DNA from 4 places in the Janthinobacterium sp. BHSEK genome. Region 1 is predicted to be linked to each of the others. Evidence: predicted binding sites of a transcription regulator. Region 1 holds the regulator's gene; each other region holds the start of a gene.

Evidence for each region. Region 1 encodes FNR, which switches genes on or off when oxygen is low (the NO sensors DNR and NnrR bind a similar motif). Its sites were predicted from a motif close to TTGATNNNNATCAA; they were not measured.
Region 2: the regulator FNR is predicted to act here: its motif matches at 929-942, upstream of cqsA (alpha-hydroxyketone-type quorum-sensing autoinducer synthase).
Region 3: the regulator FNR is predicted to act here: its motif matches at 996-1,009, upstream of paaA (1,2-phenylacetyl-CoA epoxidase subunit PaaA).
Region 4: the regulator FNR is predicted to act here: its motif matches at 818-831, upstream of AC0V2Y_RS12305 (OmpW/AlkL family protein).

Annotation. Positions count from the first base shown of each region.
Region 1 is NZ_JBWBYV010000005.1:64,980-67,179, forward strand. Features, by position in the region: gene ccoG (cytochrome c oxidase accessory protein CcoG) at 1-58, shown strand, start outside; gene AC0V2Y_RS02895 (FixH family protein) at 113-637, shown strand; gene fnr (fumarate/nitrate reduction transcriptional regulator Fnr) at 764-1,522, opposite strand; gene AC0V2Y_RS02905 (response regulator) at 1,762-2,200, shown strand, end outside.
Region 2 is NZ_JBWBYV010000062.1:32,433-34,632, reverse strand. Features, by position in the region: gene AC0V2Y_RS21390 (sensor histidine kinase) at 1-844, opposite strand, end outside; gene cqsA (alpha-hydroxyketone-type quorum-sensing autoinducer synthase) at 1,009-2,200, shown strand, end outside.
Region 3 is NZ_JBWBYV010000019.1:34,619-36,818, forward strand. Features, by position in the region: gene paaA (1,2-phenylacetyl-CoA epoxidase subunit PaaA) at 1-911, opposite strand, end outside; gene paaX (phenylacetic acid degradation operon negative regulatory protein PaaX) at 1,179-2,108, shown strand.
Region 4 is NZ_JBWBYV010000030.1:159,888-162,087, forward strand. Features, by position in the region: gene AC0V2Y_RS12300 (LysR family transcriptional regulator) at 1-747, shown strand, start outside; gene AC0V2Y_RS12305 (OmpW/AlkL family protein) at 893-1,510, shown strand; gene AC0V2Y_RS12310 (MetQ/NlpA family ABC transporter substrate-binding protein) at 1,587-2,200, opposite strand, start outside.

The DNA of each region.
Region 1 (2,200 bases):
GCTGGACGACCCGTCGCTGCACGTGCGCGAAAGCGCGGTCTTCATCGTGCCGCGCTAATGCAGGAAGGCCGGTCCCCGCATGGGGGCCGGCCATTTACACAGGAGAAATAGCATGTCCGACAGTCTGAAACTGCAAGCCCCCGTTGCCCCGTGGTACAAGCACCGCTGGCCATGGCTGCTGATGATCGGTCCCGGCCTGTCCGTGGTCGTCGGCAGCTTCATGGGTTATATCGCGTTTACACAACCCGATGCGCTGGTGGTGGGCGACTATTACAAGCAGGGCAAGGCCATCAACCAGGATTTGAAGCGCGACACGATCGCCAGCGACCTGGCCATGGATACGACCCTGGCGTATGACGTCGCCGCAGCGCGCCTGAGCGGTTCCGTGCACAGCTTCGGCAAGGCGTACCAGAGGCCTTTGCTGCTGCACCTGGCGCATGCGACCCTGCCGGAAAAGGATATCAAGCTGCTGGTGCAGCCCGATGCTGCCGGCAATTTTTCCGTGGCGCTGCCGATGCTCGAACGCAGCCGCTGGCAGGTGCTGGTGGAAAACGACAAGCGCGAGTGGCGCCTGTCCGGTATCTGGACCTGGCCGCTGCAACGCAGCATCGCGCTGCACGCGGATGAAGAGCTATAACGTACAGCGCCGGGAAAAAACCGTAGCGAGCGGCAGTGATTTGTGGCTGAGAAGCGCAGCTGTGCTAGAGCACAGCGAGCATCGCAGGCCGCAAAGCGCGACGCGCAGTAGGTTTTGACGGTGCTGTTATTTGCAGACGTCCGTGCCGGCCGTAATGGCCTTCAATTTCGCCGGCTGCAGGATCTCGATCTCTCGGTTGGAGACGCGCAGCCAGCCTTCCTTCTTGAATTTCGACAATAAACGGCTGACGCTTTCGATGGTCAGGCCCAGGTAGTTGCCGATTTCCTCGCGCGACATGCGCAACTGGAATTTACTGCTCGAATAGCCGCGCGCTTCATAGCGCGACGCCAGGTTGACGATGAAGGCGGCAAAGCGCTGCGTCGCCTGCATATTGCCCAGCAACAGCATCACGCTTTGCTCGCGCGTGATTTCCTGGCTCATCATGCGGTGGAAATGGCGCAGCAGGGTCGGCATGTTGCCCAGCAATTGTTCCAGGCTGGAAAACGGGATTTCACACACTTCGCTGTCTTCCAGGGCCACCGCATTACAGTGGTGGCGGTCGGCGCTGATGGCGTCCATGCCCAGCAGTTCGCCAGCCATCTGGAAACCCGTCACCTGCTCTTCGCCGCCCGGATTGATCTGGTAGGTCTTGAAGTGGCCCAGGCGGATCGCGTACAGGTTCTGGAACGAGTCGCCGATGCGGAACAGCGAGGCGCCGCGCACGATCTTGCGGCGGCGGCCGATGATCTGGTCCAGCCTGTCCATGTCGCCCACATCGAGGCCCATCGGCAGGCACAATTGATGCATGCTGCAGGTCGAGCATCGCGCACGCAACGCTTCCACGGTCACTGTGGGCAAGGTTGGAGTGAGTAGCGCTTCAGTCATGTCGGTACCTTTTAGAAAATGCAACAACAAGTTTACTGCATACAGGGTTGCCGTGTGCCAATTTCACCGCAATTTCACCGAATAAACGACGTCCCGCCTTTAATTATATGGCAACATCGTCAAAAGCCCATGCGGAGAGGGCAATTTGCGTGGCGGCGCTTGCCAAGCTGGGGTATTGATAGGAAAATTCCTGACAGCATTATTTGCCGCCTGTGCCGCCCGGTACTGAAAAGGAAATCATGAAGCCTCTCGGCATCAAAGCAAAAGTCGCGCTGGCCACCAGCCTGACCTCGATCGCCATGATCGCGCTGGTCACCATGATCCAGGTGCAGCACATGCGCGACGATTTCACCCGGGTACTGCTGAGCCAGCAGTCGTCCCTGATCAGCCGCACCGCCGCCGAGCTCGACGACAAGCTGGGGATGCTGCTGCAGATCGTCACCCTGACGGCCCGGCAGCAGCCGCCGGAACTGATCGCCCAGCCCGCCCAATTGCGCGAATACTATTCGCGCCGCTCGATGCTGGTGCTGTTCGACGACGTGCTGGTGCTCGACGCGCACGGCGCCGTCGTGGCCGACATGCCAGAAGTGGCGGGGCGCGCCGGCATCAACGTCGCCGAGCGCGAGTATTTCCAGACCGTGCTGCGCACGCGCCAGCCCATGATCACCGAGCCGATGC
Region 2 (2,200 bases), on a different contig from region 1:
TGACGGCGCTGGCGCTGAGCAGGAACAGATCGATCATGTGGTGCATATGGCGCACTTCGAAGCGGATGCGCGCCAGCGCGTCCAGGCTGTCCGCATCGGGCGGCTGGCCTTGCGGGTTTTGCTGCTCCCCATGCTGCCCCCTTTGCGGCCCCCTTTGCTGCAGCCCCCGTTGCAGCCCGCGCACGTTCGCCTCGACGCTGACGAGGGGCGTGCGCAATTCGTGCGCCACGCTGCCCAGCCCGGCAGCCAGTCCGGCCAGCTTTTCCTGCGCACCCACATGGCGCCCCACCTTGACGACGGACAGCACGGCAATCGTGAACCAGTGCACGGGCAATTGCTGCAAGACGTCGCGGCTGAGCAAAAAGGCGGGATCGCCGGCCACGGCAAACGCCAGGCAGGCCAGCACGGTGCCGCTCAGGTAGGCGAGGACGGCGATGCGCGTATCGAAGTGAAACAGCACGATCAGCGCCACCAGCAGCGAATGTACCCACAGCGCCGAAGCGTGGTTCATCAGGAACATATACGTGAAGAAAAACGGCAGTTCGAAGGTCAGCCCCAGGAACAGGTAGACGCTGAACCAGGTGTTGCTGACGCGGTCAGGCCATAGCGCGGGCAGGAACAGCAGCGCCGCCACGGTGCGCAGCAGCAGCGATTCGTATTCTTGCGGAAAGAAATAATGCCATAGCGCGTAGTACAGGGGCATGCCCAGCGCACCGATGAGCGCCAGGGCGCGCACCTGGGCGCGCCGCACGGGCGTGTGTTCGATGGCGTCGTGGAAATGCAGGAAAGGCTGGAGCAGCTTGCCTTGCCACCGTATTCCGGAAGGGGACTGCGCATGCATCATGGTCAGGGGGCGTGTTCGTTGAGGCGTGTCAATACAACATCATCGGCGGGTTCCCGCCCTATCAGCAGAATATCGGCATAACTGTTGAGCTGTATCAATCTCTTGCCGGATGGCTCGCGCATGTTGGACGCGGTAGTTCCCACCGCAACCAATCAGGAGTCCCTATGTCACACGCCATTTCCCCCCTGTCGTCCCGCGCCATCCACGCCGAGCAGCTGATGCCTGCCTTCGTGCGCGCGCGCATGGATGAGCACTACGTCGAGCGCGTCGAGAAGCTGCTTGGCGGCGAACACCTGCACGAATGGCAAGCTGTGCCGGCAGGTGCCGTGATGCTCGCTGGCAATGACTATCTGAACATCGCCGGCGAGGCGGCCCTGCTGGCGGCCCAGGCGCGCGTCTTGCAGGACGGCGGCGCCATGCTGATGTCGTCCGTGTTCCTGCAGGAAGGCAGCCGCCAGCACCGGCTGGAACGCAAGCTGGCGGATTTTCTCGGCAGCGAAGCGTGCGTGCTGGCGCAGTCGGGCTGGGCCGCCAATGTGGGCTTGCTGCAAAGCCTGGCCGGGCCCGGCATTCCCGTGTACCTGGACATGCAGGCGCACGCTTCGCTGTGGGAGGGCGTGCAATCGGCGCAAGCCGTGCCCGTCGCCTTCCTGCACAACGATGGCGCCCACCTGCAGCGCCAGCTCGACAAGCACGGCCCCGGCATCATCGTCGTCGATGCGCTGTACAGCACCAACGGCAGCGTGGCGCCCTTGCTGGACATGGTGGAAATCGCCGAGCGCAGCGGCAGCATGCTGATCGTCGACGAGTCGCACTCGCTGGGCACGCACGGGCCGCAGGGCGCGGGCCTGGTGGTGGAGCTGGACCTGGCCGGGCGCGTGCATTTCCGCACGGCGTCGCTGGCCAAGGCGTTCGCGGGCCGGGCGGGGCTGATTACCTGTTCGGCCCGTTTCAAGGGATATTTTTTGTCCGCCTCGCGGCCCGCCATCTTCAGTTCCTGCCTGCTGGAACACGAGCTGGCCTGGTTCGATGCGGCGCTCGATTTCATCCGCGCCGCCGACGCCCGTCGTGCCGCCCTGCGCCGCCACAGCGTGCAGCTGCGCCAGGGCTTGATGGATCTCGGCTACAACGTCAGCGATGGCACCGAGCAGATCATTGCGCTGGAAGCGGGCAGCGAACCCGATACCTTGCTCCTGCGCAAGGCGCTGGAGCGGCGCGGTATCTACGGCGCCGTCTTCTGTGCGCCGGCCACGCCGAAGAACCGTTCGCTGGTGCGCCTGACCCTGAACGCGGGCTTGCGCGAGGACGAGTGCGCAAGGGTGCTGGCCGCCTGCGCCGCCATCCGCGACGAGACGG
Region 3 (2,200 bases), on a different contig from region 1:
GCTTTCACGCGCGTTTGCAAACGCTCGCGGTTGCACGGGCCATTGCCCTTCAAGACATTGTTGAACTCGGACCAGTCGATCTCGCCGAATTCATAATGGCCCGTCTCCGCATTGAACTTCAGGTCGGGATCGGGCACGGTCAGGCCCAGGTATTCGATTTGCGGCACGGTCTGGTCGACCATGCGCTGGCGCAATTCATCGTTCGAGAACAGCTTGATGCGCCATTGCGCCGACTGGGCGCTGTTGACGGAGGCGGCGTCGGACGGGCCGAACATCATCAACGATGGCCACCACCAGCGGTTCAAGGCATCTTGGGCCATGGCTTTCTGTTCGGGCGTGCCCTTGCACAGCGACATCATGATGTCGTAGCCCTGGCGCGCATGGAACGATTCTTCCTTGCAGACGCGGATCATGGCGCGCGCATACGGACCGTAGGAGCAGCGGCACAAGGGAATCTGGTTGATGATGGCGGAGCCGTCGACCAGCCAGCCGATGGCGCCCATGTCGGCCCACGACAGGGTGGGATAGTTGAAGATGCTGGAATATTTGGCTTTGCCCGAGTGCAAGGCGGCCAGCAAATCGTCGCGCGAGACGCCCAGGGTTTCCGCGGCGCTGTACAGGTACAGACCGTGGCCCGCTTCGTCCTGGATCTTCGCCAGCAGGATCGATTTGCGTTTCAGGGTCGGCGCGCGCGTAACCCAGTTACCTTCGGGCAATTGGCCGACGATTTCCGAGTGGGCGTGCTGCGAAATCTGGCGGATCAGGGTCTTGCGGTAGGCGTCCGGCATCCAGTCCTTGGCCTCGATCTTGATGCCTTCGTCGATGCGCGCCTGGAAAGCGCGCTCTTCCTGGCCCATGTCGTCGATGGAGCGGACGTTCTTGAGGCCGGTTTCAACCATTTGTGCGTACATGATGTGTCTCCCATGTCTTTGATTTTGCGCAGCCGCGCGGTGCGATGAACAGATAATACGATACAAAAAACGATTTGCATACACTTGATATGAATCATTTTAAAAAAACGTATCTTATGCCGCTTTTTTGTGCGTATGATATTGCTTATGAGAAAACACCATGGGGCGCTACCCGCGCTTCCGGCAAATTATTGCCGCGCTACCCGCGCAGCCAAGTAAACTGCTGCTTTTATTGAACCGACCGCAACACGGCCAGACCGGAACCACATGAAGAACACCCGCTGCACGGCATGGATAGCCGATTTCCTGGAAAGCGACCCACCGCGCTCGAAGTCTCTGGTGATGACCATCTTCGGCGACGCCATCGTGCCGCGCGGCGGCGCCATCTGGCTGGGCAGCCTGATCGAACTGCTGGCGCCATTCGGCGTCAATGACCGGCTATTGCGCACCAGCGTGTTCCGCCTGGCGCAGGAAGGCTGGCTCAGCTCGCAGCGCGACGGCCGCCGCAGCGCCTATGCGATACGCCCGGAGGCGCTGGCCCGCTTCGAACGCGCCTACCGCCGCATCTATGCGCCGCTGGTCGTGCATTGGGATGGCAGCTGGACTCTGGTGATCGGGCCGGCCGGCAGCATCGGCGCCGCCGAACGGGGCGCGCTGCGCAAGGAATTATTGTGGGCGGGCTATGGCTTGATCTCGCCCGGCATCTTTGGCCACCCGGCCAGCAATGCGGAGGCGCTGGAAGATATTCTCGTGCGCAACGAGGTGCAGGGCAAGCTGTATGTCTGCCACACAACAGAGTTGCCCGGTGTCAGCACGCGTCCCCTGCGCGACATGGTGGGCGACTGCTGGGACTTGTCGGAAGTGATGGCCGGCTACGAAAAATTCATCGCCAGCTTCCAGCCGCTGCTGACCCTGCTGCAGGAAGAACCCGTGTTCGATGCCGAGCAGGCCTTCGTCATCCGCTCGCTGCTGACGCACGCCTACCGCCGCGTGCAGTTGCACGACCCGCAACTGCCCGTCGAACTGCTGCCCGAACCGTGGCCCGGCACGCAAGCCTATGCGCTGGCGCGCGACCTGTACCGCATCACGTACGCTCCTGCAGAGGAACACATCCTGGCCACCCTGCGTCGCGAGGATGAGCACGCGCCGGATGTGGAGCCGTGGTTTTACGAACGCTTCGGCGGACTGAACACCTGATAAAACATCCATGGCGGCGTTGCAGGGCCTGGGCGTACGTTCGTACTGCCTGCGGCCCTGCGCCTTGCCCTGGCCATTTTTCAGGTGTTCAG
Region 4 (2,200 bases), on a different contig from region 1:
CGGACCACGCGGCAAGTGACGCCCACGCCCGATGGCGAGGCGTATTACCAGCGCTGCGCGCGCCTGCTGGCGGACCTGGAAGAAACGGAAGCCGTGTTTTCCTCGGCGGTGCGGCAGCCGGCCGGCAAGCTGCGCATCGACCTGCACGCGACCCTGGCCATGCACTTCGTCATGCCCGTGCTGGACCGGTTCTGCGCCCGCTATCCCTTGATCGAACTGGAAATCGGCATGGGCGACCGCCTCGTCGACCTGGTGCGCGAAGGCGTCGATTGCGTGCTGCGCGTGGGGGAGTTGAGCGATTCGTCGATGGTGGCGCGCAGGGTGGCGCTGCTGGAGCAGGTGACGTGCGCCAGCCCCGCCTACCTGGCCGCACACGGCACGCCGGAAAACCTGGCGCAGCTGGCGGGCCACCGCGCCGTCAATTTTTTTTCCGCCCAGACGGGCAAGGTCTGGCCCTTCGATTTCAAGGCGGATGGGCAGCGGCACAGCGTGGCCTTGCCGGGCAGCGTGTCCGTCAATAACGCGGACGCGTATCACGCCTGCTGCCGCGCGGGCCTGGGCTTGATCCAGGCGCCCCGTTATCACCTGGAGCGGGCGCTGGCGTCCGGCGAGCTGGTGGAGGTGCTGCGCGACTGGCGTCCCGACCCGCTGCCCGTGTCCGTGCTGTATCCCCACCACCGGCAATTGTCGCCGCGCGTGCGCGTGTTTGCAGACTGGGTCGCCAGCCTGTTCGCCGAGGCGGCCTGATTTTGCAATGCCGCATTTTCTTGACCTGGGCAAAGGAAAAAATCCCTCTGTTGATGCCATCTAGCACTATTTGATGTGGATCAAAGTTTTTGTTGCACTGCACTCTTAGACTTCGCAGCGTTACTTAACGACAGAGGAAAATAAAATGAAAAAGTCCGCAACTGCAGCAGCAATCGTTTTGGCCGCCATCGGCGCATTCGCCGGCAACGCAATGGCACAGGAAGGCCCATGGCTGGTCCGTGCGCGCGCCGTGCACATCGATCCGGCCGATAAATCTGCTCCTGTTGGTGGCGTCGGCGCATCCGACCGTTTGACGGTCAGCAGCAAGACGATTCCTGAAATCGATATTTCGTACTTCTTCACCCCGAATATCGCTGCCGAGCTGATCCTGACTTACCCGCAAAAGCATGACGTCAAGCTCGACGGCAACAATATCGGTACCTTCAAGCACCTGCCGCCGACCCTGTCGCTGCAATACCACTTCATGCCTGAAAAACAGTTCAGCCCTTACGTGGGTGCCGGCATCAACTACACGAATATCTCGGACGTGAAATTGCTGAATGGCGCCGGCCGCCTCGAGCATGACAGCTGGGGCTACTCGCTGCAAGCCGGTGTCGACTACAAGCTGGACAAAAACTGGTCCTTGAACTTCGACATCAAGAAAGTGCAGATCCGCAGCGATGTGTTCATCGGTGGCGCCAAGGCCAGCGAAGTCAAGGTCGATCCTATCCTGATCGGCATCGGCGTCGGCTACCGTTTCTAAGCCGGAATAGCGCCCGCAAGGCGCGGACAATAAAAAAGGACGGCCTTGGCCGTCCTTTTTGCATTGCATGCGTCGTTTATTTTTTCAGCGTCTTTTCCAGCGCCAGCTGGTAGTCCGTCTTTTCGTAGCCGGCCAGGTATTTGTTGGTGGCGTCGAGGAAGGCGCGCGAGCGGTAGGCCGCTTCCAGGTCCTTGACCCAGGGCTTGGCCTTGTCGGCCGTGCGGATGGCGACCAGGTTGATGTAGCTGTCCGAGATCTTTTCCACGGCGAGGGCCGACGTCAGCTTCATGCCGGCGGCCAGGGCGAAGTTGCCGTTGACGAAAGCGTAGTCGGCGTCCGCCAGCGAGCGTGGCAGCTGCGCCGCTTCCAGCGGCACCAGTTTCAGCTTCTTCGGGTTCTCCAGTACGTCGCGCTCGGACGCGCGCAGCGGGTCGACGTTCGGTTTCAGCTTGATCCAGCCCATCTTGGCCAGCATCACCAGCGCGCGCGCCTGGTTGGTCGGGTCGTTCGGCATGGTGATGGTGGCGCCGTTCCTGACTTCGGCCAGCGTCTTTTGCTTGCCGCCGTACAGGCCGATCGGCATGGTCGGCACGGTGATCAGGGAACTCAGTGGCAGCTTGTTATCGGTGGCGAACTTGGTTAGATACACGATGTGCTGGAACACGTTGGCGTCCAGCGAGCCTTCGGCCA